Regions from separate parts of the Clostridium pasteurianum DSM 525 genome, predicted to be linked through region 2. Evidence: riboswitches for the same ligand, from Rfam matches in the RefSeq annotation. Region 2 holds a riboswitch; each other region holds the start of a gene.

Region 1 (7,957 bases), 1.5 Mb from region 2:
AGAGATTATATAGGTATGCAAAGATAATTAGTTTAAAAGTGGTGTAAGTACAAAAGTAAATATCAACTAAGTAAGAACTATTGATTAAAGTCCAAATAAAAAACCTCCATCTCAAAAAAGAGACGAAGGTTAAACTCCGTGGTACCACTCTACTTAGGTAAGAACCTCACTTTATAATATAACGGATTAACCGTACTACTTTTTAGTAGTAATGCTCCCAAGCGAGTTCATATATAATCATCACTGTTTTGCAGCAATCAACAGCTCTCTTTAGATGAGTTCAATATTACTATTCTTGTTCAAGGCAAAATATAATAATGTAATTATGCCACTATATTATAAGTTATAAAGTATTTATTGTCAATAAATTAAAATAAAAAAGCTAAGATAAAAATCTTAGCTTTTCTTTGGCTGCCCTAGCAGGACTCGAACCCACACAATGCCTGAACCAGAATCAGGTGCCTTACCAATTTGGCTATAGGGCATCAGCAACAATTAATATTCTATCATTTTTTTTATAAATGTCAATATAAATCTTATGAAAATTTTAGAATAAATAGTTTCATGCAGGAAAATATTCCCTTTATACAACATAGAGGTGAATTCTATTATGATATTGTTCTCAAGGATGATACTAAAATTAATGCAGGTTTTTTAGGAACGGTTTCAGCAAAAGATGATAAGGATATATATTTAGCTTTAAAAGAATTAGATGAAATATTAGTTAAAACTGGTGCACAAAAGACAGTGGACAGTAAATATTTCAACATAGGAGTTAAGGATTTAGATAAATTATATGCAAATAGAATAAGGAGTATTTTACTAAATATAAGATAAATAAAAATCAGATTGACTATTGACATTACACAGATATAATGTTAATATAATAAAAATAATTTATTTCTGAAATATTTTGAAAATTTAATACAGAGTACTCTTATCAAGAGTGGTGGAGGGACTGGCCCTTTGAAGCCCGACAACCGGCATTAATTTAAATGTATCGGTGTTAATTCCTACAGGTGTGTAATATTTTGAAAGATGAGAAATTTAGTATAAACATAAATTTTTTTATAGCAAAAACTACTTTTCTTATAGGAAAAGTAGTTTTTGCTATAATTGATTTCACCTGACTAACTTGGCGTAAGTCTCTCACGCACTCTGTACAGCCCTCACACAAAATCGAAAACAAGATTTTAGTTCTCTGCTTGCACTCTGTGAAAGCGACCAAATACAAAATAAATTTTGTTTTGTCTGCTTTTCTTCAAGTTGGAGTTCTACGCCAAGTAAGCCATGCATTTGCAGTTCTAAAATTCAGATGGGGTAAAAGAATCCCCACCTGAATTAAGAACTTGCTTCAATTTTAGAGATTTAAATAAATGGAGGTATTTAAAATGGATATAGGAGATAGGTTTCTAAACATTCTCAATGATAACGCTGGAAATTTTAAAAATGATGAGGCCTTTGCTATTTGCCCTAAAGTTTTTTATGAAAACTTAAGTGAAAAAGAAATTTCTGCTATGCAGGAACTTTACAGCAGAGCTTATAAAAAGGCACAAGAGCAGGTTAATAAAAATAAATATAATGGTTTTAATGACTTTTTTAATGGGAGTGGAATATAAAAGTTTTAGATGAATTGAGATTATAGTATTTAAATATAAAACTACAGTACTATTTATAGAATAGATTATATAAATAACGCTGTAGTTTTTTGTGGCTAAAATAAAACTATCCTAAAAAATCTGTGTGAATTTTCTTCAGTGGAGTTTACACAGATTTTTTTATTGAATATGTTTTAGTTAATAAATAGCTAATATTATAAACTTAATTTTAATATTATTTTTGAAAATTACAAATTTTATACGAATTATTTAATTTATTAATTACAAGTTGGTTTACTATGTATTCTATGTTATAATAAGTGGTACAAAATACTTGTTTTTATTTGGTATTTTGTAAAAAATAATAAAATTTTAGAAAAAGTTAAAATAATATATAAATTAAAATATCTAAAAATTTTTAAAAGGGATGATGTACAAATGAAAATACTAGGGAAAATAAAAGTAAGAGTAAAAATGGTATGCGCTTTTCTTATTATAACAGTATTAATTGCTGTAGTGGGAGTAATTGGAATGAGTTCATTAAAGAAGGTTAATGCAAATTCACAAGATATGTACAAAAATAGTCTGCAGAATATTTATATGCTTACAGATATGCAGAAAAATTTAATAAGGGATAAAAGTGATATAATACAATTGGTTTATCTAAAAAATCCTGTAAAAAATTTTGCATTAAAGCAGGAGATTAATACTAATGTCAGTACAAACAATATACATATAGCTAATATTGAAAAAATACCCATGAAAGATTCGGATAAAAAATTATGGGATACATATAAAAGTCAATTACAACAGTATAGAGAAGACAAAAAGAAAATTTTACAATTGGTTGACAATAATGATTTCGATGGAGCAATAAAAGAATATGAAAATTCCGTAAACAAGTGGGAGACAATGTTTCAAACTATAGATAATCTTGTAGCTACTAATTCTATGGGAGCAAAATTAACTAATGAAAATAATATGTCGGTTTATACTAATTCAAATACTAGTATTCTCATATGTATTATAGGAGGAGTTGTTCTCTCATTAATTTTAGGGTTGATTCTTACTAGAGAAATAACGAAGCCTTTGTTAAAAATAAAAGCTTTTGCAGAGAGGCTTGCTGATTTTGATTTTTCAATATTCATAGCAGTATCTGGCAAGGATGAGTTTTCTCAAACTGCAATTGCTCTTAATACTGCACAAAAAAATGTTAATAGTCTAATTAAAAATATTATACAGAATTCTCAGTATATGAATACTGCCAGTGAAAAACTTTTCTCTATGGTAGAAGAATTAAATTCAAATTTTAAAAATATAGATTCATCTACAAAACACATAACAGTTCAATTACAGGAAACCAGTGCTTCTTCTGAAGAAATTAGTGCTTCAGTACAGGAGGTAGATGCAAGTATTAATCAATTGATGGAGAGATCAATGGAAGGAAGTAATAATGCCAATGAATCTAAAGAAAATGCTAAAAGTGTAAAGACTAAAGTAGAAAATTCTATAAAACAGATAAGGGATTTATATGATGAAAAAAGAAATAAGATTTTAAAATCCATAGAGGATGGAAAGGTAGTAGAGAATATAAAGGTTATGTCAAATGCAATTGCAGATGTTTCTAAACAGATAAATCTGCTGGCTCTTAATGCTGCTATTGAAGCTGCCAGGGCGGGTGAACAGGGCAAAGGCTTTGCAGTAGTTGCAGAAGAGGTTAGGAAGCTTGCTGAACAGTCAGCGGAATTAGTGACAGAAATTCAAGATACTATTTTAAAAGTTCAAAAGGCTTTTAAAAATCTTTCAATTAACAGCAATGAAGTACTAAGATTTATAAACGAAAATATTAATGCGGATTTGGAGGATTTTGAAAATATGGGGAACCAATATTATGATGAAGCAAATTTTGTGAGTTCTATGACGGAAGAAATAGCTGCTATGACAGAAGAAATAAATGCTACTGTAGATCAAGTTAGTACAGCAGTACAAGGTATGGCAGGAGCCGCTCAAAAATCCTCTGAAAATGCAGATACTATAAAAGATAGCATAGTGGAAGTAACGGAGAGTATAGAACAAGTTTTTAAAACCTCACAAGACCAGGCTGAACTTGCACAAAAACTTAATGAGGCAACACAAAAATTTAAGATATAATAACTGATGAAAATTAATTTAAAGATCAGAATTGCAAAGAATTCTGATCTATATTTTTGTTTTAAATTAATAATATATGAAGGTTTATGACAAAAAAACAATAGTTTATTACAATATTAACAAAAAGTACATGAAATATGATATTATATATGGAATATGCAGATAAATACTTGAAATGAGAGGACTATCATAAGATGGAACAGATAAGAGAGTACACATTAATTGAGGATAAAAAAGTCAAAAGAATATTTAATATAATGATTTTTATATTATTTGTCAGTATCTGTGCTTTTGGAAGCTTTGAGCTTCTTAAGATACAAATATATAACCAGCACAAAGATGATTTGAATTTTTTACATATTGTATTAAAAATTATAATTATTTTATATATGTCTATCTTCATACATGAATTGGGGCATTTAGTTATAGCGAGAATATATAAATATGATCTGAAGTTTTTCTGTGCAGGGCCATTTTTTATATTAAAAGATAAGGGGAAATTAAAATTTAAAATTAAAATAACAGCATTTTTATTTGGGGGAGCCACAGGGATCGATCTACAAGCCTCTGTAAAATCAGAAGAAGATTTTATAAAACTGAAGAAAGAATTTAAAAGTTTTTTATTAGGTGGTTGTATATTTAATGGACTATTTGCAATAATAGGTACATTTTTAATGCTCAATAATACTACTATTGATGTTGGATTTATTATAGTGCTTATAAATATATTATCAATTATAGGATGTATTTTTCCTTTAGGAGATATAGAAAAGATAATAATTTTAAATAAAAATTCTGAACATATTTTCTTATTTATGCAAAATGATTTATCAATAAATTATGCAGTTAATGATTTCTATAGAGAAAAGATAGTTGACTTTGTAAACATAAGATTAATGGCAGGTCAATATAACTATGATGTATTAACTTGTATGCTTAGTTTAATTGAATATAACATAGTACACCATAAGCCGCAGCCAGAGGAATTTAATAGATTTCTTTATTGGTTAATACATAATCATGAAACTCTAAAATCTCAGCATAAATTTCTTATAAGACATAAAATTAACAGTATAATTACAAGAATAATTGATTTTAGGTTGTTACCTGAAGACTTGATAGAAGGAAAAAAAGTAAAAGTTATGAGGACAATAAAAGAGGCTCGGAATAGTGCATATATTGAGTTTGAGGAATATAGAAAGAATAAGAATATTTTAGAGAGTAAAAGAGTTTTTCAAGAAAAAAGCACGTATATTAAAAAGAAAAACACAAAAATTTCCACAAAAAAGCACATTATCATCGATAATGTTATTTCAATAGCTATAGGACTTGTTCTATACATAATTATTATTTTTATAAATCCATCAATCAATGAAGTGAATTCAATAATAGATATTTTAATCTTTGCAGTTTGTTTTGTAATAGGAGATATGATTTATAAAACAATAAAAAAATATATTAAGAGAGAGTAGATGTAATGGAGTTAAAAAGGACAAAGATGCTCATAAAAATAATAATTAATGATTTAAAAGAAAGCAGTATTTTTTCGAATACAATACTTAACGTAATAATAAAAATTTTCCTATGCCTAGGAGTTTTTTGTGGAGTTTATAATCTGTCTAAAGTATTAAAAAGTAATATGCAATTTAATAAATTTATTACTTTAATTATTTGTGTAAATGTTATTTTAATTTATTTAATAAATTTGATTATTCATAAAATTATTATACAGGAAATAAAAAGGATTCCATAATAATATTTTTAAAAAGAGAAAGATTCAACTATATAAAGGCAAGAATAGATTTATTTATAATAAAGATTTTAATTTGTTTTGTAGTACCTTTTATAATGCCTATTTTTATGATACATGAAAATCTAATAGGGATGACAATACTTTTTATATTAATAATAGCAAGTTATTATTTCTTGAATGGAATTTTAATATTTGGAATAAATTATATAAGCTTTAGAGCTAAAAGCTCTATTTCTATAAAAATTTTATACTTGTTCATTTCAATTATTCTATTGTCAGCTTTTATATTTATTGCATCGTATATGACATTTCTAATGTTATCTATAGTTGTAAAACAAGGTATGGCTGCTATAAATTTTAAAATAAGTTTTATTCATATGTTGATTTTGGCAGTAATTTTATGTGTGATATTGATGATTTTATACATATCCATGTGTAATTTTATAAATAAGAATTTATATATATTTTTTTATGATGTACAAGCAGAGGACAAATGTGAAAGTGAAGTTGGAAATAGGTTGATTAGCAGCAGATATTTGAAAAATAAAATACTAATAAAGGATTTAATTGAATTTCACAGAAGAAAATCCATGCTAAAAATTATTGGGTTTATAGTACAGGGACTAGCTTTTGGATTTATGTGTTACATTTATTTAGAAGATCAAACTAATATATATAATTTTATTAATTCTATTCCAATAATAAATTTAATTATACTTTTTCAAATTATTCCGATTACTCTTATATATATATTAATTAGTTACCAGAATATAAAAGTAAAAGATGAGTTGTCTTCTTTAAAACAATTTTCTATAAAAGTAAATATTAAATATATAATAATTGGAAAAAGCAATTATTTATTTTCAATATCAATTGCTCCTTTACTTATAGGAATGACAATATTGTTTTTCAGAAATATAAGCATAAGATTTTTCATTGAGATGATTTATATTATACTTCCAATAACATTTTTTGCAAAATTTTTATCTATATTTACCATAAAATTTATTCTCATGAAAGAAAAATTGAAAGAATTTAAATTAATTATTTTGTTCATAGTTATAGTGTTTAATACAGCTATATTAATATTTACTATGAATCCTGACAATACAATTATACTAAAAAATGTCTATAATATAATTTTTATTCTCTTCAATATTATTTTATATTACACAGAGGTACTGGGATTGATTATATTCAGAAAGTGGTGGGAAAGTGCTGAAAATTAGAGGGTTAAATTATTCCTATGATAATGTTAAAAATGTTTTGGATAATATAAATTTTACAATTGAAGAGGGAAAGGTATATTGCTTGCTTGGAGAAAATGGATCAGGTAAAACTACTCTATTTAAATGTTTGAATGGTGAAGTTAAATGCAATCTAAAGAAAATAGTTTGTAATGATGATATATTGTTTATTCATGATGAAATGAAATTTTATTATTATTTAACAGGAAAAGAATATATAAGTCTTATAATGAATTTTAAAAGTAGAAGTTTTAATAAGGAATATTATGAGTATTTGCTATATAAGTTAAAAATGGAGGATAAAATTAACAATAAAATATTCAGCTATTCCCTAGGAATGAAACATAAGCTGGTATTAATTACAGCATTTTTACTGAATTATAAATATATTTTAATGGATGAACCTTTTACTGCTCTAGACTATATTTCATCGGAAATAGTGATAGATATTGTTAGAGAATATGTAAAAAAGAATAGAGCAATTGTCATATCAACTCATATGCTTGATATAGCTCAGGAAATAGGAGATAAAATTCTTCTTTTAAAGGATGGAAAGATAGTTGAACTGGAAAATTCCTTTGAAAATTCAAAGGAATTAAAGAAAAAAATAAAGGAAATAAACGAAAAATTATTGTAAAGAAAATTCAAAATAATAAAAAACAGAGAGCTGATAAAATGAATTTTATAGAAATGTTATCAGAAAGTATTGTCTTGAAATTAAATAGAAATTTAAATAAAGAAGGTTTAGAACTTCAGAAAATGAAACTAGGTATAGAAATACTACTAATCAATATATCTAAGTTGATAATAATAATGTCAGCATCAATATATTTTAATCTAATAAAACAAACAGCATTTATGATAATAATTTTTGCAGTTATGAGAAGAAATGCTTTTGGACTTCATGCTAAAAATAGTGTTGTATGTACCATAATGTCTCTTACAATGTTTGTTTTTGGAGCTTATTTAAGTTCTTTTATAAAATTAAATAATTATATAGTTTTTATAGCATTTGTAATAATGAGTTTTCTCTTTTTCAAATATGCGCCATCTGATACTGAAAAACATCCTTTGTTAGGAAAGAAATTAAGAAATAAACTTAAGAAAAATTCAGTTTTAAATTGTATTTTATTAATGATAATAGTTTTAGTAATGTCTAGCAAAGAAATAAAGACTTTAAGCGTTTTTACTGTGGCCTTTGAAGTAAT
Region 2 (7,957 bases):
CAAGTACATTAATTCTTGGATTTCCAAGAGTTTCAGCATAGACAGCCTTTGTCTTATCTGTAATAGCTTTTCTTATATTTTCAGGATCGTCCGGATCAACAAATGTCACTTTTATACCGAGCTTTTTTAAAGTTACTGCAAATAGTTCATAAGTACCACCATACAAAGTACTTACAGATACTATTTCATCTCCTGAATTAGCTACATTAAGTATTGAATAAGTGATTGCCGCAAGACCTGATGAAACTGCAAGACCTGCAACTCCACCTTCAAGTTCTGCCACTCTTTTTTCAAAAACATCTGTAGTAGGGTTCATTATTCTTGAATAAACATTTCCAGGTTCTTTTAATTGAAATAAATTTGCCGCATTATCTGCATCCTTAAAAACATAAGATGTTGTCTGATAAATTGGAACTGCTCTTGATCTTGTTGTTGGATCTACCTCCTGACCTGCATGTACTTGAAGTGTTTCAAAACTATACTTTCTTTCTTCACTCATTCTTAATATCTCCTTTTCATTATATTTTATATATTATATACTTTACATATAAACAGATCTCTAAAATAAATTTGAGTTTTATTAATGAGAAATTAGACTATACTGTTAAATGCAAAATATAATTTTTATTATTTAATATCATTTAAATTATAAGGTGTTTCTTGATATACGTAATAATTCAACCAATTTGAAAATAACAAATTAGAATGACTTCTCCATCTTACTATAGGTTCTTTACTTGGATCATCCTCTATAAAGTAGTGCTTTGGAATTTCAATATTCTTATTTTGTGAAATGTCCCTATCATACTCACTCTTTAGAGTTAGAGGATCATACTCTGAATGACCCATAACAAAAATTTGTCGTCCATGCTTTGCTGTGACTATATATATACCTGACTCCTTAGATTCAGATAAAATTTTAAGCCTTGAATCTTTTTCAATATCCTCTCTTCTCACTTCTGTATGTCTTGAATGTGGAGCAAAGAATACATCGTCAAACCCTCTTAGTAAATTTACATTTTTTTCAGTTATTGTGTGAAGAAACACTCCAAACATTTTTTGGGAAAGAGGATATTTGGGAATATTATAATGATAATATAAACCAGCTTGAGCACCCCAACATATATGAAAAGTTGAATATACGTTATGAACACTCCATTCCATAATTTCAACCAATTCATTCCAATAATCTACATCTTTAAAATCCATCTGTTCCACAGGAGCTCCTGTAATTATCATGCCATCAAACTTTTTATTTTTTATATCCTCAAAAGTTTCATAATATCTAAATAAATACTCTTCTGAAGTATTTTTAAAAGAGTGGGTTTTAGGATATATTAAAGTTATATCTACTTGCAGCGGTGAATTACTTAAAAGCCTTAGTATTTGTGTCTCTGTTACAATTTTTAGAGGCATTAAATTCATTATCACAATATTAAGCGGTCTTATATCCTGCTTATTAGCACGATTTTCATCAATAGCAAATATATTTTCCTCTTTCAAAAGTTTAGCTGCTGGAAGATTATTCGGTATATTTATCGGCATCGACAAACACTCACTCCTATCTTAATAAAATTAAATCTAGCTTTTTACTGTGCAAAATGCACCCATAATTTCATATTTATCATATCAGTTTAATGGGTTATTATAGAAAACATAGTTATATATATTAATTATGTCTTACACTTAATGCACTTATTCCAACAATTGAGTCCTATCTATTAAAACCTAGCATTACTCCATCTAATTATTAATTACCTAAAACTTACATAGTATGTTTCTACTTTCACACAAAAATAGAAAACATAAACTCTTAACCTTATGTAAATTATCAATGCATAAAATATTACAAAGCAAAGTCATTAATAAGTAAATATAAAAGGTTGTTTTCCATTTAAAGGAAAACAACCTAGCAAACTAAAATAGTTTTCCTTATCTCTCAGAAACAATCTGCTGGAATTAACACCATGCATACTAACAATAATGCTGGTTGTCGGGTTTCAACGGGCCAGTCCCTCTACCTCTCTTGATAAGCTTTATTCGATTTACTATATAATAAATCAAAAAATTTTTTTTGTCAATAAAATTTTCATACTAATTATTTATTGAAATTTTATATAAAAATTATTTTAAAAAAATTTTACTTTTAAATTATACTTAAGTATTAATAAATCATGGAGCATTTTATAAAATCAATAAAATATTATGGGAATATTTTTCAATATTATTTCCAGATATCTTTTATTAATTCTTTAATTTTAGATCTTCTATATTTTGTTTCATCTAAATCTATATAAATATTTTTTGACTCTATGATAATCACATCTCCTTCCTTTACTCCTTTAGGTAATTGCGATTTCTCAATATTAATCATTACATTGCCTTCTTTTTCACATACAGCATACTTACCTTCAAATCTATCTACAATAACTTTCATGGTATCAATCCTAACTATAATATTTTACCTTCCTAAATATCCTCCATCTAATGGTATAATAGCACCGTTTACATAATCAGAAGCGTTAGAGGCCAAAAATATAGTTATTCCCTTTATATCCTCAGGTATTCCCCAACGCCTCTGTGGTATTCTTGAAAGTATTTCATTATTTCTAATTTCATCCTTTATTAAATTAGTATTCATATCAGTATCAATATACCCTGGTGCTATAGCATTTACATTGATCCCTCTACTTGCCCATTCATTTGCAAGTGCTTTGGTAAGTTGTGCTACCCCTCCTTTGCTTGCAGCATAAGCAGGTACAGTATATCCACCAAAGAAACTAAGCATGGATGCAATGTTTATAATTTTCCCACCACCATTTTTTATCATTTCTATTCCCGCAAGCTTGCATAGTTGAAAAACAGCTGTAAGATTTACATTGATAACCTCATTCCAATCTTCCAGTATAAATTCTTCAATTTTATTTCTTCTCTGAATACCCGCATTATTTATCATTATATCCAAAGTTCCATCTAGTTTATCTAAACAATCATTAAATAATTTTATTAATCCATCTATTTCTCCAACATCACCTTTTACTGCATGTATTCTGTATCCTAATTTTTTAAATTCTTCACAAGTTTTATAGCATCTATCAGATACACCTACAATAACCACTTCTGCTCCAGCCTCTAATAATCCTTCAACCATTCCTTTACCAAGACCGCTGCTTCCTCCAGTAACAATAGCTTTTTTACCCTTCAAATCAAAATAATTCATATATGATTCCTCCTTATATTTAATAACAACATGCTACCTTATTTCCATAAAACTTTAGAATAGTACAAAAATAAGAAAGAAGAATTTTGTCCATTCTTCTTTCTTATTTTACGACAATTTAAGTTTTTATTTTACAACAAGTAATTAAAACATCCAACATTTCATTTCTACATATTTTTTATTTTTGTCCATACTGCTTCATCTACAGGTATTCCAAGATCTAGATTCTTTTCCCTGGTATTTAATGTTCTTTCTCCAGGATAGAATATTTCCTTATTCTCATCTACCTTTTGTGAGGCTTTCACATCTTCTAGTACTTCATCTACAGCAGATTTTAAGAATTGATTTCCAGCTACTTTTTCAGCATCAACAGCTATAAATATCTGTGATAGTTTATACTCTGATGCCCCATCTATTTTACCTATTTTAGAAACAGAATTTCCACCTGACAATACTGTAGCTATAAGATCCAACAGTATTGATAGTCCAGAGCCCTTCCAATAACCTATAGGCAAAACCCTACCAGTCTTTTCAATTTCAGCTGGATCTGTAGTTATATTTCCTTTTGTATCATATCCACCTGGTATTGGCAATTGTTCATGATTTAGTTTTGTTACTTCAATTTTTCCATAAGAAAATTGAGCCATAGCCAAATCAACAACTACATGATGTCCACCTTCTCTTGGTACAGACAATATAAGAGGATTATTACCTATCCTGCTATCTTTAGCACCCCATGCAGGCATGTTGGTAAAAGTATTAGTCCAGCAAATTCCTATACAGCCTTTATCCGCTGCTTGCCATCCATAGCTGCCTCCTCTCATCCAATGATTTGTATTTCTTAAAGCAACACATCCTATAGTATTTATTTTAGCTATTTCTATAGCTCTATCCATACAAAACTTGGCATTTAAATTTCCCATTCCAAGATTTCCATCCCACTTTTCAAAAGCTCCTGTACCTTCCACTTTGCTTGGAACTGCATTTATATCTATAAATCCTTTATCTATATATTCTATTACTCTTGGAAATCTAACATATCCATGAGAATAAACTCCATCACAGCTAGTTTCAGTAAATAATTGTGCTGAAGCTTCCGCTCTTTCTTCACTGAAGCCTTTTTTAATTAATATTCTCTTGAATTCACTTTTCATTTCCTCAAAACCAACTCTCATAACAAAACCTTACCTTTCATAATAAATTTACCCTATAACTAATAATTGTAACACTCCATCTTATACAAGCAAGATGGGGATAATAGTTTTATGCTACTGGATAACTCATCTAATATTTATTAAAATATAAAATCTCATCACTAAATAACATTCATTATAGTCTTAAATTAACTAAATTAAATCTCTATTAATTTTTATATTAATTTTTCTAACTTTACAGGGTTTATTATAAGCACACCAAGGTCTGTGAACATCTTCTGGAAAAAATATTGCAAAGCTTCCAGCATTCATGAATAAATCGATTTCATTTTCTACATTATTATAAAAAATAGAATCTTTTTCTTCAAGTAATTCTTCCGTAACAATATTATTTCCAGTGTCCCTTGCATAACCTATAACCTCATTACCTCCCACAGAAAACTGAATTTCAATATACTTTCTGTGAACTTCTGCCTTTGCCTCCTGTTTATCTTTTGTAATTTTATCTACTACCTGAGCATATATATCATCTCCCATGATACTATATACCCCTGCCTCCATATTGTTAAAGTCGTTATCTTTCAAGTAGTTAACAGCTTTCAATATTGGTTTGGGACATACCTTTTTTATGTCGTCAATATTGTCTATATTTCCAAATATCATACCACACCTCACTTAACTCTATTATCTATAAAAATTTTTCTTAAATATTATAATGCGTATTCATGAAAGCCCTTTCATAAGTAATTATAATACAAGAAGGATAATATTTCAATATTTTATTAAATTCAATATAAAAAGTTATTTACATCTATTCTTAAAATTCAGATTTCACATCAGAAGTATTTTTTACTGAATTTTCTGGCACAGTTTGATGAGCGCAATCATTCTTCTCTTTTGGTAAAGTAAAAGTGATTATAATAGCAAGTACTAAAGATATTACAAGACTATATATACTCATACTATAACTAAACACCTGCATTAAAAGTCCAACTAAGAAAGGTCCTATAAATCCACCAAGATTACCCAATGCATTTATAAGTCCAGTAGCTCCACCAGCTACCTCTGAACTGAATACTGCTGGTGGTATCGTCATAAATATAGCTGAAGATGCTTGTAAAAATAATCCACAACCTACAAGCATTATGAAAGATAACCATATAGACTGCTGAAATCCAACTGATAAATATAAGCATATTGCAAATCCTACAATTGTAATTACAATATATTTTTTTCTCTTCATACTCTTATCTGAAAGGGATGGAAAAACAAATAAACCAATTATAGTTGCTATATAAGGGAAAATAGACAAAATTCCAACCTGACCCATACCTGTATTAGTTAAATTTTTAAGAATTGTTGGCAGCCACAAAGTATATCCATATACACCGGTTTGAACAAAGAAGAATATAAGCACTAATTTCCATAAAGTTTTATTATTTAAAATATCCTTTAAAGATGTCTTTTTCTGCTGACTTACTTCCATACATTTTTGTTCTGCTTCTAATCTTTCAACAAGATAATCTCGCTCTTCCTTACTGATCCACTTAGCGGTTTCCGGTCTATCACTTATTAATGGTAACCAAACTAAAATTAATGCCAATGATATTATTCCTTCTATTATAAATACATAGTGCCATGTAAATTTAGTTAGAATAAGTCCTGAAAGAGGTCCTGTTATAATTGAGGCAATAGGATTATTCATTATAACAAAAGCTGTAGCTCTTCCACGTTCTTCGCTTGGAAACCAATGACGAACTATTGTAAGCACTGCTGGCATAACTCCACCTTCTGCAACTCCAAGTAAGAATCTTAAAATAAGCAGCTGAGTTGTATTTCTTGAAAATCCAGAAGCAATTGCAAGAATACCCCAAGCTATTATAGTAAAACTTATAAATTTTTTAGCACTTCTTTTCTCTGCAATTTGTCCTCCCGGTACTTGAAGAAACAAATATCCTATAAAGAATATGCCAGCTGCTATCCCTGAGACACTAGCAGTCATTCCAAGTTCTTTACTCATTCCGCCTGCCATAGCAAAACCTACATTGGTACGATCCATGTAAGCCACTATATATACCAGAAGAATAGGTGGAATAATATGCAACCAACGTTTATTGGGAATTTTTTTTGTTGTTAATGTACTTTCACTCATATTTACACACTCCTAATTTATATTTTTATGAAAGCGTTTACCAAACGGTTGTATTTTTATTATTACCTATAATTAAATATTGTTACTTTTACAATAATTTTTACCAAAAACATCTAATTACTAGTAACAAAATAAACTTTTATACAAATCATTTATTAATAATATATTTTTAGGGAATTATTTTTTTAATCTTTTATATTGTATATAAAATAATTAATATCTATGATGTGATTGTTGATAAGGATACAGAACTCTTGTTTAGATAAGCTTTTTAACTTATCTAAACAGAGTTTAACATATATTATTTAGGATATTTATATATTAATGATTATTATTTAAACACCAGAATAAGCAGAGAAACCTCCATCTACTGGTATAACTACACCATTTACAAAGCTTGAAGCCTTGCTATCTATAAGCCAAAGTAATGTTCCCAATAATTCTTCACATTCACCGAATCTATCCATTGGAGTTGCATTTAATATTTTCTTAGATCTTTCAGTATAACTTCCATCTTCATTTAACAGAAGTGCTTTATTTTGATTGGTTATAAGAAAACCTGGAGCTATTGCATTAACTCTTATTCCAACCTTTGAAAAATGCACTGCCAACCATTGAGTAAAGTTAGATACTGCTGCCTTGGCGCCACTATATGCTGGAATTTTTGTAAGAGGAGTAAAAGCATTCATGGAAGATATATTAACTATAGCTGCATCTTTTTTATCTATCATATCAGTTGCAAATACTTGAGTTGGAAGAAGTGTTCCAAGGAAATTTAAATTAAAGACAAATTCTATGCCCTTTGGGTCTAAATCGAAGAAAGTTGTTTCTCCTTCTTTTTTATTTTCTAAATCTTCTTTAGATAGATATTCTTTTGAAGTAGTACCCTTTGGATTATTACCTCCTGCACCATTTAATAGCACATCACAAGTACCAAATTTTTCATTTACTACACTCTTAGCATTTTTAAGACTTTCAATGTCAAGTACATCTGTTACCACGCTGATGGCAACTCCACCATTGGAATTAATTTCTTTTGCAACAGTAGCAGCTCTCTCTTCATTTCTATCTAAAACAGCTATTTTGGCTCCGCATTGACCTAATGCCTTAGCAAAAGTACCACATATAACTCCACCAGCACCAGTAACTACTATAACTTTATCTTTTAAATCAATTTGAAATGGTAATTCCATAAACTACATCCCCCTATAAATTTTTAATTTATGATTTAGTTTTTTATGTTCTATTTCACGAGACTTCCTATAATGTTGCAATTAATCTTTATTTAGATTGCTTTTCAAGACTTTCCCATATGCCATTTAAATAAGTTGCTCCTAAAGCTCTATCATAAAGTCCATATCCAGGTCTTCCAGTTTCTCCCCATATCATTCTTCCATGATCTGGCCTCATTGGTCCATCAAAACCTACATC
Region 3 (7,957 bases), 200 kb from region 2:
TAAAATAGGTCAGGCAAATAATGCTCTATTATTCCCAGGTCTTGGTTTTGGTGCTATGATAGCAAAACCTAAATATATAAGTGAAAGATTGCTTGAGGCATCATCAAAAGCTGTAGCTGAATTTGTGGATTTAAGTGAAAAGGGTGCTCCACTTCTACCAGAAGTTGAAAAACTCCATCAGGTTTCACAGGCTGTAGCTGTAAAAGTCATAGAAGCAGCTTTAGAAGAAGAAATTAATACTGTTGAAATTAAAGATGTAAAAAAAGCTGTCAGTGATGCAACTTGGTATCCGGAATATAAGGATGTATTGCCGGAGGATTAATATTTTCAGGTTTAATGATAAAATTTTAATAATTTAAGAAAAGACGAAACTTTTCTATATTTGTTCTTTGAACTTTATACTTTGATTCTTGTTTCGTCTTTTCTCACCACTATGGCTTAGAGGCAATAAATCTATATTGCTTTGTATTAACTAAACATATGACTTTATATTATAATCATCAGGAAGATGACTGGTATCATTTAAACACAATATAAGAGGATTCATATTATCATCAAAGTATAATCTGGTTATAGAAGTATTACCTAGACGAATTTTGTGATACATACTCATATTCCAGTTAAAGATACCTATCAAAGCTGCCTTTATGATACCTCCATGAGCAACTACTGCAATATTTTTATTCTTGTTTTCTTTAACGATTTCTAAAATGGCATCTGTGGCTCTTATACTGGCTTTCTTTAGGCTGCCATCTCCGCCGCAAAGAGGACCTGTAGTATCATCTATCAGCCAGAGCTTAAATAGTTCAGGGTAATTATTTTTTATATCTTTTACAGTTAAACCTTCCCATTCACCAAAATCTATTTCACGTAATTGTGGATAGATTATGGGGTGAAGATTCATATCCTCTGATATGATTTTTGCAGTTTTTAAAGCTCTCTTTAATGGACTACAATATATATAGTCAAAATTTTTTTTAAATCTGTTCTTTAAAAATTCTGCTTGTAATATACCCTCTTTTGACAAATCTATATCTTTACTTCCTTGAAATTTTCCTAAGGCATTCCATTCAGTTTCTCCGTGTCTTATTAGCATTATTGAAGTGCTCATTCAAAACCTCCATGTATTATTTGTTTTTATTAATTATCATAAGCATAAATCATATAATTAAATTGTCAAGCTTTAGAATTTTATATTTTAAGTTTAACATATAAAGTGAAGTTATAAAAATATATACATAATATAATACTGATAATGCTAAGTAAAATAAATTTAAATAAAATTCTATTAATAATTTTTGTAAAATCCATTGACAGTTATGTGAAAAATATATATCATATGAAATAAAGAAATTTAATAATTTTAATTTTTAATCTTATCAAGAGAGGTGGAGGGACTGGCCCTATGAAACCCGACAACCGGCATTTAATGGAAAATGTGGCGGTGTTAATTCCAGCAGAGGTTTTCTGAAAGATAAGAGAAGAAGTGAGTATGCGTTATTTACTGCTTTTCTTAGGAGAGGCAGTTTTTATTTTTGATTTTACACTTGGAAAATCTATATAAGATGTTTAGTCTATTTATAATATTAAATTTACGTTATTTACAGGTTAGGGGGCTTGCTATTTATGAAGTGCAGTATTAAAGATTTACTTGATAAAAAAATTGTGATACTTGATGGAGCAATGGGTACTTGTATTCAAAGCTTTAGACTGGAAGAAGAAGATTATAGAGGAAACCTTCAGTGTAATATAAATCAGAAGGGAAACAATGATATATTAAACATTACAAAACCAGAGATAATAAAAGAAATACATAGGCAATATTTTGAAGCTGGTGCGGATGTAGTTGAAACAAATACTTTTAATGGAACCAGCATCTCTCAAAGTGATTATGGTATGGAAGATAAAATATATGAGATAAATTTTAATGGAGCAAGGCTTGCAAGAGAAGTAGCTGATGATTTTAACAGCAAAGATCCTGAAAAACCTCGTTTTGTAGCTGGCTCTGTAGGACCTACAAATAGAACGGCTTCCCTTTCACCAGATGTAGAAAATCCAGGCTTTAGAAATGTAACTTTTGATGAACTTTCAAAGGCTTATGGAGATCAGATAGAAGGACTTATAGATGGTGGTGTGGATTTTATAATTATAGAAACTATATTTGATGCTCTAAATGCAAGAACTGCCATATTTGCTGCAAAAAATGCATTTGAAAAAAAGGGAATAAAACTTCCTATAATGATTTCAGGAACTATTGCAGATAAAAGCGGAAGAATTTTATCTGGGCAGACTCTTGAAGCTTTTGCAGAGACTATGAGAGATGAGGATGTACTCATTATAGGACTCAATTGTTCTTTTGGAGCAAAGGATCTTATTCCCTTTATAAGGCAGTTGTCAAAAACTCAAAATAAATATATAAGTTTTTATCCTAATGCAGGTCTGCCTAATTCCATGGGAGAATATGATGAACATCCTGACGATACTGCAGCATTTGTAAAAGAAATTGCAAGGGAAGGGCACATTAATATTGTAGGTGGCTGCTGTGGAACTACACCTGACCATATTAAAGCCATAAGTAAAGCCGTCAGCGATGTACAGCCGAGAAGAATTCCAGAACTTGAAATGGAAACTGTCTTTTGCGGTCTTGAAGCTCTAAAGATAAATAAATCAAATAATTTTGTAAATGTGGGAGAGAGAACAAATGTAGCCGGTTCTGCAAAATTTGCAAGACTTATAAGGGAAAAGAAATACGAAGAAGCACTAACGGTAGCTAAAAACCAAGTGGAAAATGGAGCACAGATTATAGATGTAAATTTTGATGATGCTCTTTTAGACGCTAAAACGGAAATGGACACATTTTTAAAACTTGTTGCCAGTGAACCGGAAATCTCAAGAGTACCAATAATGATAGATTCTTCAAAGTTTGAAGTGCTTGAAGCTGGACTTAAGGCAATTCAAGGTAAAGCTATAGTAAATTCCATAAGTCTAAAGGTAGGAGAAGAAGAATTTATAAGGCAGGCTCAATTGATTAAAAAATATGGAGCGGGAGCTGTAGTTATGGCCTTTGATGAAAAAGGTCAGGCAGATACTTATGAGAGAAGAATTTCCATATGTAAAAGAGCCTATGACATACTAGTAAATAAAGTAGGATTTTTACCTTGCAATGTTATCTTTGATCCTAATATTTTGGCCATTGCTACGGGAATAGAAGAACATAATAATTATGCAGTAGATTATATAAATACTACAAAGTGGATAAAGGAAAATCTTCCTTATGCAAAGGTGAGCGGAGGGGTAAGTAATTTATCCTTCTCTTTCAGGGGAAACAATGTTATAAGAGAAGCAATGCATTCAGTATTCCTGTATCATGCTATAAAAGCGGGTATGGATATGGGAATTGTAAACCCTGGAATGATTCAAATATATGATGAAATTGATAAGGATCTTCTTGAAAAAGTAGAAGCAGTAGTATTGAATAAAACACCAAATGCAGCAGAGGAACTGGTAGAATTTGCAGAAAATTATAAGGCTGCAGAGGGAAAAGAAAATGACAATAAACATTCCTGGAGAGATAAAGATTGCAAAGAAAGATTAACTCATGCTCTTGTAAAGGGGATAGTTGAGTATATTGATGAAGATGTAGAAGAATGCAGAGTTCAGCACCATAGAGCATTGGAAGTAATAGAAGGACCTTTAATGGATGGAATGAAAACTGTAGGTAAATTATTTGGAGAGGGAAAGATGTTTCTTCCTCAGGTAGTTAAAAGTGCTAGGGTTATGAAAAAAGCAGTGAGTTTTTTACTACCTTATATTGAAGAGGAAAAGAAAGAGGGAGGCAGCACCAGTGCGGGAAAAGTTGTCTTTGCTACGGTTAAAGGTGATGTACATGATATAGGTAAAAATATAGTATCAGTAGTTCTCTCCTGTAACAATTTTGAAGTGGTTGACCTTGGAGTAATGGTACCTGCAGAAACTATTTTGGAAACTGCAAAAAAGGAAAAGGCAGATATAATAGCACTTAGTGGGCTTATAACTCCATCCTTAGAAGAGATGGCAAATGTTGCTGAAGAAATGGAGCAGCAGGGCTTTAAAATACCTTTAATGGTAGGTGGAGCAACTACCTCTAAAACTCATACAGCATTAAAAATTGAAACACAGTATTCTAATGGAGTAGTTCATACTACAGATGCCTCAAAAGCAGTGGAAGCGGCAAAAAAATTAGTTGATCCAGAGAAGAGAGAAGCATATATAAAGGAAGTACAACAAGAATATAAAAATATAAGAGAAAATTATTCTAAAATAGATAGAAAGCTTGTAACTATAGAAGAAGCAAGAGAAAAGTCATTAAAACTTGACTGGAATAAGGATATTGTGGAAACTCCAAACTTTACTGGAATTAAAAAATTTCTCAACTTTCCAATAAAGGAGCTTAGAAAGTATATAGATTGGACATTTTTCTTCATTGCCTGGGATATGGGAATGATATATCCTAAAATTATGGAAGATCCTAAATATGGTGAAGAGGCAAAGAAACTTTACAAGGATGCTAATGATATGCTGGACATTTTAGAAAGAGAAAATATACTCACTGCTAATGCTGTTTTTGGAATTTTTCCTGCGAACTCCGTAGGAGATAATATTGAATTATATAGTGGTGATAAAGCTGAAACCTTTAATATGCTAAGACAGCAGGAGGTTTCAAAGAAAAATGTATATAGATGTCTTTCTGATTATGTAGCCCCTAAGGAAAGTGGAATAAAGGACTATATAGGTGGATTTATTGCTACGGCTGGTATAGGTGCAGCTGAATATGCAAACAGACTGAAAGAAAAAGGCGATGAATATGGAGCTGCCATGGTAAAAATTCTTGCAGACAGATTAGCAGAAGCTTTTTCTGAATATCTTCACATGGAAGTAAGAAAGAACTATTGGGGATATTCTCCTCATGAAAATATAGAAATTTCAAAGGTGCTGAAGGGCGATTACATGGGAATAAGACCAGCCTTTGGTTATCCATCCTTAAGAGATCATGCAGAAAAGACAAAGCTCTTTGATATTTTAGACCCAGAAAGGGAATTGGGAATAAATTTAACTGACAGCTATATGATGAATCCTGTAGCCAGTACCTGTGGACTTTATTTTGGAAATAAAGAGGCAAAATATTTTGATATAAACAAGATAGGCAAGGATCAGGTAGATGATTATGCAAAGAGAAATAATAAAGAATATAGAGAAATAGAAAGAGTATTAAATACAATATTGATTTATAAGTAAATGAGAATAAGCTTTAAAATAACCTTCAAAAGCAGGCTTGCTATGTGATTTAGGATATCCTTCATTTCATTAAGAAAAGCTAACCTTGGCTTAATTTGAAATTCTATGACTTTTAAACTCACTTCGTTTAAACAGTAAAAGTCACTTAACGAATTTCAAAGTCGCCAAGGTAAGTTTTTCTAATAATTTATTCGAGGATATCTCTACAATTCACATAGCAAGCCTATGAAGGTTATTTTAAGCTTTATTATTATGAATGTAAAGATAGCAATATTTAGGCGTACTATATAGGAACGGATAAAAAGGAGGGATTATTTCCCTCCTTACTATTTTACAGATTTTAGATATGTAATATCTACACAGTTTAAACCTGTTACAACTTCTAATTTTTTTAAGTTATTTTTTATTTCAGTTAAGTCCTGTTCAATTTCTAAATGACGATTAGCATTCTTAGGTTCTAAGTCGGACACGATAGCTTTTAGTTCTTTTATATCTGACTTAACTTCGTTCATGTCAGTTTGAAATTTTTGCTGATTTTCTTCAAGTTTTTGTTGATTTACTTCAAGCCTTTGCTGATTTCCTTCAAGTCTTTGCTGACCTGATTTTAAGTCGGATATATCCTCTTTAATGTTACTGATTTCACTTTTAATGCCGCCAAGTTCATTTTTAATTCCACTGATTTCAGTAACTAATGTTTGTAACAACTGCTCATATTTATCCAATTTACGAATCACCTCCGATATTCTAATTATATATTATTAATAAGCAATTTTGAAGCATTATTTTTCACCTGATTAACTTGGAGTAAGTCTCCCCCTTTTTCAAGTGGGGGCTCAACGCCAAGTAAACCATGTATTTGCAGTTCTAAAATTCAGATGGTGTAAAAGAATCCCCACCTGAATTAAGAACTTGCTTCAATTTTACTTTGGTAAATTATAGAAAGCATTATTGCTAAATAGTAATAGGTAACCAATAAATAACTAGCGTCATATACTAACTCATAGGTAGTAATATGAAGGGTGGAAGCTGGTTATGGGCTTATGGTTTGTAGTAATATTACTTATAGCAATAGTTAGTAATACGGATAGTTTAGCTGTTGGGATTTCCTATGGTACAAGAAATATACTTATACCCTTTTTATCAAATATACTTATAGCATTGATAGGAGGTATTGGAACTCTTATGTCAATGTATATAGGTAAGGGAATATCAGCTATTTTAAACCCTAAAATTGCTGGATATATGGGATCGGCAATTATAATAATAGTAGGAGTTTGGATCTGTATAGGGGAAATAAAAAACAATATGAAGAAGTCTTCAGCAGAAGAAAAGGAAAAAACCTCAGGGACAGGTCTCAGCAGTTACTCTTTTTTCGGCAGGATTCCAAAGGTTTTAGAAAATCCATTTTTAGCTGACTGGGATTTTTCTGGTTATATTAGTGTTAAAGAGAGTTTGGTGCTGGGAATTGCCCTGGCAGTAAATAATATGGCAAATGGTATTGGAGCCGGCATGGCAGGGATCAATCCTGTAATCACTTCAATAGTTGCATTTCTTGTAAGTCTATTTGCAATTTGGATAGGTATAAAGCTGGGACACGAATATGTACACCGCTGGCTTGGAAAATTGGCTGCACCTGCAGCAGGCATTATACTTATACTTATCGGAATTTATGAAATATTTTTTTAAGGAATTTTTTAATAAGTCTAGGCTTAATTTATGAATTTTATTTAAATTGGGCTTAGATTTTGTCAATAAAATAGAGTTCCATAATAAATAAAAATTGTTAATATGTAATTGTTTTGATTATATATTGGCAAAAAGTGTATTTTAAATATAATAAAAGCTATGATAGTATATAAATATAGAAAAATTGTTAAATAGATATTTTTATTGTTAAAAATATTAAATTAGTATTACTACAGGCAGGTGATATATCTAGTGAAAAATATTCTAGTGGCAGAAGATGATATTAAACAATGTGAAAATTTAAAGAAAATGCTATACATGATAGATGCTGAATTTAATATACATGAAGCTCAGGATAAAGATCAGGCATTAAAAATTTCAAATAATGTACATATAGATTTATTTTTTATAGACATTTCTTTAAAAAATTCTTCAGGATTAGAGCTTGCTCTTGACCTTAGAAAAATATCTAGATATGAATTCAGTTGGATGGTTTTTTTAACTACTCATGTAGAATATTTAACTCAGGCTTTTAAACAGGCACATTGTTATGATTATATTGTTAAGCCCTATGATAAAGATGAGATTATAAGTATGATTAAAAAATTTAGTGCTCATGCTAAAAATAATTCTGTTCAGGAAAAGGAAAGAAAGTCTGTATTTCTTGACTTAAAAAGCGGAGTCAGCATGAAATTTTATATTGATGAAATAATCTTTATTGAAAGCAGTATGAGGACATGCATAGTAAATACTATAAGGGACAGTTACACCTTAAAGAAAGTATCCTTAAAAAATATATTGAAGCTTATAAACTGTAATTATATAATTCAAAGTTATAAATCTTTTTTAGTAAATATTAATTATATAAAGTTTATTGAAAAGATAGATTCCAGATTAAGTGAGCTTTACTTTGAAAAATCCAGTAAAAAAGCTCTTTTGGGATATAAATTTAAAAATAGTGTTTTGGAAAAATTAAAAGGAAAATAAATTATATTAA
Region 4 (7,957 bases), 730 kb from region 2:
TACTGCCTTTATCACATATTTCTTTATATCCTCTTCTATTTGCTCACGACTTACATCAGGACTATGCTGAGTAGAAACCACAATAGTATGAACTCCTATAGGTTTATCACCATCATCATATTGGATAGTAACCTGAACTTTTCCATCTGGCCTCAAATACTTCAAAGTTCCATCCTTTCTAACATCAGTTAATTTCTTTGACAATTTATGTGCTAAATCTATTGGCAATGGAAGATATTCTGGCGTTTCATTGATTGCAAATCCAAACATCATTCCCTGATCACCTGCTCCTATAGCTTCAATATCGTCTTTTTCTCCCTGTCTAGCTTCTAATGCTTCATCTACCCCCTGAGCTATATCTGCTGACTGTTCATCAAGTGAGGTTATTACTGAGCAGGTACTAGCATCAAATCCATATTTTGCACGATCATATCCTATTTCTGCAATAGTTTTTCTAACTATTTTAGGAATATCTACATAAGCCTTTGTTGATATCTCCCCAACAAGTAATACTAAACCAGTTGTTACCACAGTTTCACAAGCAACTCTTGAGTTCTTATCCTTTTCTATAAGTGCATCTAATACTGCATCAGATATTTGATCGCATATTTTATCTGGATGTCCCTCAGTAACAGATTCGGATGTAAATAATCTTGTCATTTTCAATCACCTTCTAAATTAAATTTATATATAAATATTAAATATCTTTATAATTAAAAAAAATCATTTAAAGCAATATACTTTATATTATACATATTTATTTTATAGGTTTTATAGGAAATCTTGCTTCGTATTATAAAATTATTATGAATTTAATACAATAGTAGTTTGAGCTTTATAAATTGTTTAATATTGTAAATAATTATATAAAATAATTTCAATTTCTATAAACTAAATGATTTTTTCAATAATTAACATTAACTTTATTTAAGTCTTATTTTTTCATTTGTTTCAATTTGTATAAGGACTCCATCTTGAACAACTAGTGTTACTGAACCATATTTTATTTCACTTAATAATTGCACTATTTTTTCTAAATTTGCTTGAGAAACAGGATTTTTCTTTTTATACAATCTACTTACATTATTTGTACCTTCCAAAATATTTTCCCCCTAAAAATATAATTTTTTCAAATAATTCATTATCCTCCTAGTCACTCAACACATAATAAAAACCTCCCTATCCAATATATGGATGAAAGAGGTATTTTAACTCATATAACCTCCCTCATCTATCGTTACCATTCAACTGCAGGATTTGGCACCTTTCTAAAAAATACATATGAAGGTTGCCGAAGCTTCATCAGGCCAGTCCTTCTGCTTCTCTTGATGAGATCAATTTAGTATTACTTTATAGCGAATTATCTTAATTATTATTGCAACGTCGTCTACTAAACATATAAGAAAAGTAGGTATTTAATCACACTAAAACTTACTTAATATATTTTTAACATATAAATAGGATTTTGTCAATGAATTAAAAATATATTAGCAAAATTACTCTGTATGAATATAAAGGCTACTGAATATATATTCAGTAGCCTTTACCTCGTTAAATTATACTTATTTTGCTTCTTTTTTCATAAACAGTGAATTATCCTGATTATACCACCAATCTGTATAAGGTAATTTAACTCTAGCTGCTAGATTTTTTTCAAAACTTCTGTTTCTTATTGTATCAAGTACTGTATATGCAAAATCCAAGGTTCCTTTATACCCAAATATCATATACTCATCATTAACGCATAGTGCAGATGCACCCTGTTTTATTGCCCATACTGTAGTTCCCGGATGACGTGAAAAATATATATCAGGTTTATATTCATTTAGTATATTAAGTATTTCATAATTTTGCTGGTCTGCTACACTTACTTTAAAATTGTAAGGTGAATTCTCATCTAAGTATTTAAGTGCTGCTGGAAGTTCTCCATTATCATGCTTCTTATCATGATGCCAGGATGCTGCCCATACTACTTCCATACCTAATTCCTGAAGCACGCGGGATACCTCATAAGTATAACCAGGTCCCATTCCAAGTACTGCTCTTAAACCTTTAAGTTCCTTCTTTACTTCTTCTATTTTAGGTAAGTATATAGCCCTTTCTCTCTCTATATAGGCTTCAACTTCTGCTTCCTTATTTATAACCTTTCCTATACCTCTAAGCCAGGTTTCAAAACCGGCAACTCCCAATGGATTTATAGTTTTTACAAAAGGAACTCCATATTTTTCTTCCAGGCCATTTCCAAGATAAGATCCCAGCACACCACATATACTTACTGTTGCCAAGGATTCTGACAAGTGAGAAAGCTCTTCAACTGTGGAATTTCTATACAAAAATAGAGGCTTAACACCAAAATTTGAAAATATACTAATTATTTCCTCTCTGGCACTTTCATAAAAGTTTTTAAAATTTATTACGCTAACTTTCTTTTCTGGCGGTTTAACAATACTTGTAAGTACAGCATGATCTGAAGCATCAAAACCCGTTGCCCAGATTCTTGATCTGAATCCTTCACAATGTACTGCTGCTATAGGTACTGGTATTTCCTTTTTAAGTTCTTCCACAACACTGTCAACATCTTCTCCTATAATACCTGTCAGGCAGGATGTACCTATAAAAATTGCTTTTGGCTTATATCTATTATAGGTTTCTTTTACTATATCACTAAGGCTGCTTGCGCCGCCAAACACCGTATCCTTTTCACTCATATCTGTTCCTACAAAAACTGTAGCATTTGTAACTCCCCTTTTAGCAGCTAGTTGTCTATTAGTAACTTCTGATCTTGGGGCATTAGCTGTACATCCAGAAGGAGCATGATTTATTATTGCTACATCTCTTATACCTGAAAGTTGACTCAGTGCACAACCAGCATTACAGGAACTGGATTGACTAAAGCATCTGTCCCTATTCTTTAAGCTTCCACATTTTGATTTGCTGACAATATCGTGAAGATCACCACTATAACCTGTTACAGATCCCAAACGATTTTCTCTTGTGGGTACTGCAGATAGTTTTAAATTAATTGACATAATCTTCTCCCCCTAAAGTTTAAATATTTTAATTTATTCTCAACTTTAAATTCAGTGTATATTAATCCAATCAAGTATATCCTTAAAAACTAGATATCTATTAGTTTCTCTCAGTATACTGTGTCTTTTTCCCTCATATAGATTAAAAGATATATCTTTTAATCCTTGCTCTTTATAAATATTGAATAATTCTTTAATCCCCTTACCATTATCAATAAATGGATCATCACTGCCCGATAGGAAAAATACAGGCAAATCCTTTGGAATATTTTTAATATTATTTTTTTCACTTCTATCTTTCAATGCATTAATAAAATCAAAATAAAAACCAACATTAAAGGATATATTTGCATAAGGAGATTCTAATGATTCTTTAAGCAATTTTTTATCACTGGTTATCCAGTCAAATTCAGTTCTGGCTGGCTTAAATTTGTCATTTAGATTTCCAAATAGGGCATTAAATATATCTACTGAAGGTTCTAGTCTCCCACGTTTTTCCATTTCTCTTCTAGCTATTTGTAGCAAATACTCAAATCTTTTTTCATCTAATTCACTTATTGCTCCAGTGCATATAATTCCATTTATACCATAACCATATTTATAAGCATAAATTTGTGATATTACAGATCCTAAACTATGACCTATAAGAAATATCTTCTTATCAGGATATTTATCTTTAATATTATCTGTTAATATTTTCAAATCTTCAACCATGTGATTTAATCCATCTGTTCCTGCATCCCCCGCATTACATTTATAGTTTAAATCATGAATATCACCTGCTGTTCTGCCATGTCCCAATGCTTCATTAAGATATATAGCATATCCATCTTTTCTAAAAAAATTTGCAAATTCCTCGTAATACTCAGCAGTTTCCCCTAGTCCATGTGCTATTTGAATAATTCCCTTTATATTATCTTTTTTCGGTGGATACCAAACTTTTGTATATATGTTTTTTCCATTATAATCTTTGAAAAAAAACACCTCTTCATTAGCTATATTTTGTATCTTTTTTAGTATGCTTGTTGTCATATACATACCACCCCATCATTAAATTCTATTTAGCAAGACTTATACTTCTAACTTATTAAAATAACAAAAGGCTAAAATTTAATCTTAAAAATTAAACTTAGCCTTTAGTATACCTAATCAACCAAATTGAATATTCTATTGATATTGATTTAATAATTTTGTTGTGGATTAATAGTAGAATAATACTTAATTAATTTAGGTAAAGCATTTTCTATAGAATCTTCTACGTCAAAAGCTTCTATTCCATTACTTCTCAATATTCTTGAAGCACCATCACCTATTTGTGTAACTAATACAATTTTACATCCATTTAGTCCTCTTATGGTATTCTTCAATTTAGTTACATGATCCTCATATTCACTATGAAAATCTGTAGCTCTTCTCAATTCTACAAATTTAAAATTATTATTATCTTCTACTTCATATACAAAAAACTGCTCAGCCCTTCCAAAATGTTGATCTATATCTTTACCGTCACTACTGGCAACCGCTATCTTATATGACATCTTACAGCACCTCTATTCTTATAATACAAATTTATTTACTCGGAAAATATCTATACTAAAAATACTTTCCTTCAATATTAGAAGAAACATATTCTAAAGCATCATTTATGGAATCAGAAGTTTCATAGCTGAGTATTCCTTTATCAAACAGTATCTGATCTGGTCCCACACCAATCATACTTATAAGAACTATTTTACAATCCAATAAAAGATTTATGCTATCATATATAGCATTTTCCTGATGACCATTATCACCACAAGAAGGATTATTTTCTCTAATTTCTAATAAATTAAATCTTTTATTTTCAACCTGATAGATTGCAAATTGTGTAGCTTTACCAAAATGCTGATTGACATGTTTACCATCAGAAGTGGCAATAGCAACTTTGTACGACATTAAACCATCTCCTTGTGAAAGCATACTCAAAACATTATTCAAATGCTTTTTAGGCATCTGAAAATAAATAACAAGTCAAAGATGCGACGTATATTTTCAATCCAACAAGGAAACAGGTTCCGAAGATAGTGAACTATCTGAGGGTTCTGTTGACGCAGTAGGATTTAAAATAGACTAGCATACTGACTTAATTATTTTTTGAAGCTGCCTCAAATGCTTGATCCAAATCAGCAATAAGATCCTGAGGATCTTCTAATCCTACAGATATTCTAACTGTATTTGGAGCTATATCTGAAAATTCCTGTTCTTCTCTTGTAAGCTCACCATGAGTAGTCTTTGGTGAGTTAATAATAAGAGATCTTACATCCCCAACATTGGTATGATAATTAAACAGTTTTATCGTATTTAAAAATTTATTAATTTGCTCATCTGTGCCTTTAAATCCAAAACTAAAAATTGATCCAGCACCTTTGGGCACATATTTTTCTGCAAGTTCCTTATATGGATTGTCTTTAGCAAATGGATGTTTAATCCATTCAACCTTATCGTTATCTTCTAAATAATCAATTATTTTCTTAGTATTTTCAACTTGTTTTTGAATTCTCTCTGAAAGAGTTTCTATTCCTATTAATGTCAAATAAGCATTGAATGGACTAAGAGCAGCACCAAAATATGCAAGATAGTTTTTTCTTACTCTCCAAGTAAAAGGAGCTTCAGGAAATACTTCTAAAAAAGTTCTCGATTTACCTTCTGAATCTCTTAAAGTATAATCTAGTTCTTCAGAAAATTGTGGAAATTTACCATTTCCCCAATTAAATTTACCACTTTCCAAAATAAGACCCGCAATTGAATTTCCATGTCCTCCTAAAGCCTTAGTAGCCGAATATATAACAATATCCGCACCATATTTTATAGGATTAAGGAGATAAGGGGTTGCAAAAGTATTATCAACTATGAGTGGTATATCATGATCATGAGCAACTTTAGCCAATGCCTCTAAGTCAGCTACAACGGCATTAGGATTACTAATACTCTCTACAAATATTGCTTTTGTATCTGGTTTTATATCTTTAGGAAGTTCTTCAGGATTATGAAAATTCTCTGACTTATCTATTCCAACTCCAAATTTAGGGTATATCTTTTTAAAGCTATCGATAGTTCCTCCATAAAGATATGGTGTTGTAAGTATTCTTCCTCCATTTTCAGCTACATTAAATAATGCATAAGTTACTGCTGCCATTCCAGATCCTACAGCTACAGCACCAGCAGCTCCATCTAGTGCTGCTACTCTTTGTTCTAAAACATTAGTAGTAGGATTTCCTACTCTACTGTATATAAAGCCTAGTTCAGAAAATGAAAATAGATTTCCTGCCCTTTCAGCGCTTCCAAGGTCAAAAGCAGCAGTTTCATAAATAGGTACAGAAGCTGCATAATTATGTTCAGCGGAATTGTAGGCTCCCCTTATTTTTAATGTATCAAATTTTAATTCTTCATTTGCCATATTAATACTCCCCCCCTCAATTTTAAAACATATTCTTTATATTTTTATATCATTGTGAAATAACTTTAATTAAATCTAGTAAGAACCACTGAATAAATATCCTCTAAAAGTTTAAGTCCACCGCCATAACCTACGTAAGAACCGTTTATTACAAGTCTTTCTTGAATAGGCCATGAAATTGATAGGTAATGAGCTTTAGTTTCTTGAGCTACCTTTTTTTCCCAAGAACTTCCTAAAATTAATGGATATCCATGAAAATCAGTATTTTTTATTTCATTGTGTATTTGATATCCGTCACTAGAAAATGCAACTTCTGCTTCTATATCATAATTTAATTCTTTAAAATATCCTTCTATATCTTTTCTATACTTTTCTGGTGTGTCATCAATTATATATTGCTTTGATGGGAAAAGTCCAAAATCGTTAACTAAAAATTTTGTTATTGCCAGTGAGTACTGAGCATCTGATACCACCACAAATCTTTTTGACATTACACGAGTTTCAAGAAATACATCTGCAAAACGTTCTATGTAATAATAGTATTCCTCTTCATTTTTTGTGATAATATCTTCAACTTTTTGCTTATCTATTCCTGCAAATTCTCCCACTGCACGTAAAAACTTACTAGTTTCAGCAGCTCCTATTGGAAGAGTTGGATAGTGTAAGTATGGTGTTCCAAATTTTTTCTCTAGAAGTTTAACATTTTCAAGTCCAGCCCAAGGAGCTACTAGAAGGTTAAATTCTGCTTCAGGTATCCTATTTAAGTTTTTAACTCCTCTATCATAACCAAATATTGTATTTGGTATTAATCCAATCTCTTCTACAAGTTTTTCCAATTGTCTTAAGTTTCCAAGCCAAAATGGGTCATGTAATGGAACTCCAGCCCATATATTAACAAGTCCTTTTATCTTTTTATCAGATGGTTTTAAATATTGTTCAATAATAGCCTTAATCACCCAGTCATTACCAAGATAATTATTACCTTTAAATCCTGGTGTTGAAGCATATATTACTGGTTTTTCAGAGCTTTTAAATGAACGCACAATTTCCTCTGCATCATCACCTATAACTTCTGATGTACAACTAGTTAATACTACATACAATTCTGCATCTATAACCTTAATCGCATTAGTTATAGTTTCTCTAAGTTTTTTTTCCCCGCCAAATACTACTTCCTTTTCACTTATATTTGTACAAGGAAATATATTATGAGAAAAATGTCCAGAACTCCCAGCTCCCCCTGCAAGTTTTTGACCGCAACCGGGTCCTGAATGTAGAATAGGAAGTGCTCCTGGAATTGACTGTACAGTTTGCATTGCTGTTAAAGCACATTTATACCTAGGTTGATCTAATATTTTTGCCATTTACTTATTTTGCCTCCTTTGTCATGAACAGTGAATTATCCTGATTATACCACCAATCTGTATAAGGTAATTTAACTCTAGCTGCTAGATTTTTTTCAAAACTTCTGTTTCTTATTGTATCAAGTACT

Evidence for each region. A riboswitch is a leader RNA that binds a small molecule or an ion and turns the genes downstream of it on or off. The one in region 2 is predicted to bind S-adenosylmethionine.
Region 1: it holds a riboswitch for S-adenosylmethionine, as region 2 does, so the genes downstream of both, CLPA_RS06230 (hypothetical protein) here and metA (homoserine O-acetyltransferase MetA) in region 2, are expected to answer to the same signal.
Region 3: it holds a riboswitch for S-adenosylmethionine, as region 2 does, so the genes downstream of both, metH (methionine synthase) here and metA (homoserine O-acetyltransferase MetA) in region 2, are expected to answer to the same signal.
Region 4: it holds a riboswitch for S-adenosylmethionine, as region 2 does, so the genes downstream of both, CLPA_RS20595 (YezD family protein) here and metA (homoserine O-acetyltransferase MetA) in region 2, are expected to answer to the same signal.

Annotation. Positions count from the first base shown of each region.
Region 1 covers NZ_CP009268.1:1,389,718-1,397,674, forward strand. The annotation lists T-box leader at 116-312, opposite strand; tRNA gene CLPA_RS06220 (tRNA-Gln) at 409-485, opposite strand; gene CLPA_RS20395 (hypothetical protein) at 565-837, shown strand; SAM riboswitch class I at 935-1,045, shown strand; gene CLPA_RS06230 (hypothetical protein) at 1,392-1,619, shown strand; gene CLPA_RS06235 (methyl-accepting chemotaxis protein) at 2,037-3,749, shown strand; gene CLPA_RS06240 (M50 family metallopeptidase) at 3,944-5,221, shown strand; gene CLPA_RS06250 (hypothetical protein) at 5,610-6,731, shown strand; gene CLPA_RS06255 (ATP-binding cassette domain-containing protein) at 6,718-7,386, shown strand; gene CLPA_RS06260 (accessory gene regulator B family protein) at 7,425-7,957, shown strand, end outside.
Region 2 covers NZ_CP009268.1:2,885,570-2,893,526, forward strand. The annotation lists gene CLPA_RS13115 (homocysteine synthase) at 1-499, opposite strand, end outside; gene metA (homoserine O-acetyltransferase MetA) at 628-1,545, opposite strand; SAM riboswitch class I at 1,930-2,036, opposite strand; gene CLPA_RS13125 (DUF3006 domain-containing protein) at 2,225-2,437, opposite strand; gene CLPA_RS13130 (SDR family NAD(P)-dependent oxidoreductase) at 2,462-3,220, opposite strand; gene yiaK (3-dehydro-L-gulonate 2-dehydrogenase) at 3,388-4,395, opposite strand; gene CLPA_RS13140 (NanQ anomerase/TabA/YiaL family protein) at 4,567-5,037, opposite strand; gene CLPA_RS13145 (MFS transporter) at 5,192-6,526, opposite strand; gene CLPA_RS13150 (SDR family oxidoreductase) at 6,862-7,719, opposite strand; gene uxuA (mannonate dehydratase) at 7,808-7,957, opposite strand, start outside.
Region 3 covers NZ_CP009268.1:2,680,929-2,688,885, reverse strand. The annotation lists gene CLPA_RS12195 (NAD-dependent malic enzyme) at 1-322, shown strand, start outside; gene CLPA_RS12190 (histidine phosphatase family protein) at 473-1,111, opposite strand; SAM riboswitch class I at 1,374-1,481, shown strand; gene metH (methionine synthase) at 1,627-5,274, shown strand; gene CLPA_RS12180 (coiled-coil domain-containing protein) at 5,601-5,996, opposite strand; gene ytaF (sporulation membrane protein YtaF) at 6,307-6,960, shown strand; gene CLPA_RS12170 (LytR/AlgR family response regulator transcription factor) at 7,213-7,947, shown strand.
Region 4 covers NZ_CP009268.1:3,610,752-3,618,708, forward strand. The annotation lists gene metK (methionine adenosyltransferase) at 1-660, opposite strand, end outside; gene CLPA_RS20595 (YezD family protein) at 924-1,100, opposite strand; SAM riboswitch class I at 1,225-1,335, opposite strand; gene CLPA_RS16275 (nitrogenase component 1) at 1,563-3,029, opposite strand; gene CLPA_RS16280 (alpha/beta fold hydrolase) at 3,081-4,061, opposite strand; gene CLPA_RS16285 (NifB/NifX family molybdenum-iron cluster-binding protein) at 4,211-4,567, opposite strand; gene CLPA_RS16290 (NifB/NifX family molybdenum-iron cluster-binding protein) at 4,623-4,964, opposite strand; gene CLPA_RS16295 (O-acetylhomoserine aminocarboxypropyltransferase/cysteine synthase family protein) at 5,152-6,465, opposite strand; gene CLPA_RS16300 (nitrogenase component 1) at 6,531-7,829, opposite strand; gene CLPA_RS16305 (nitrogenase component 1) at 7,834-7,957, opposite strand, start outside.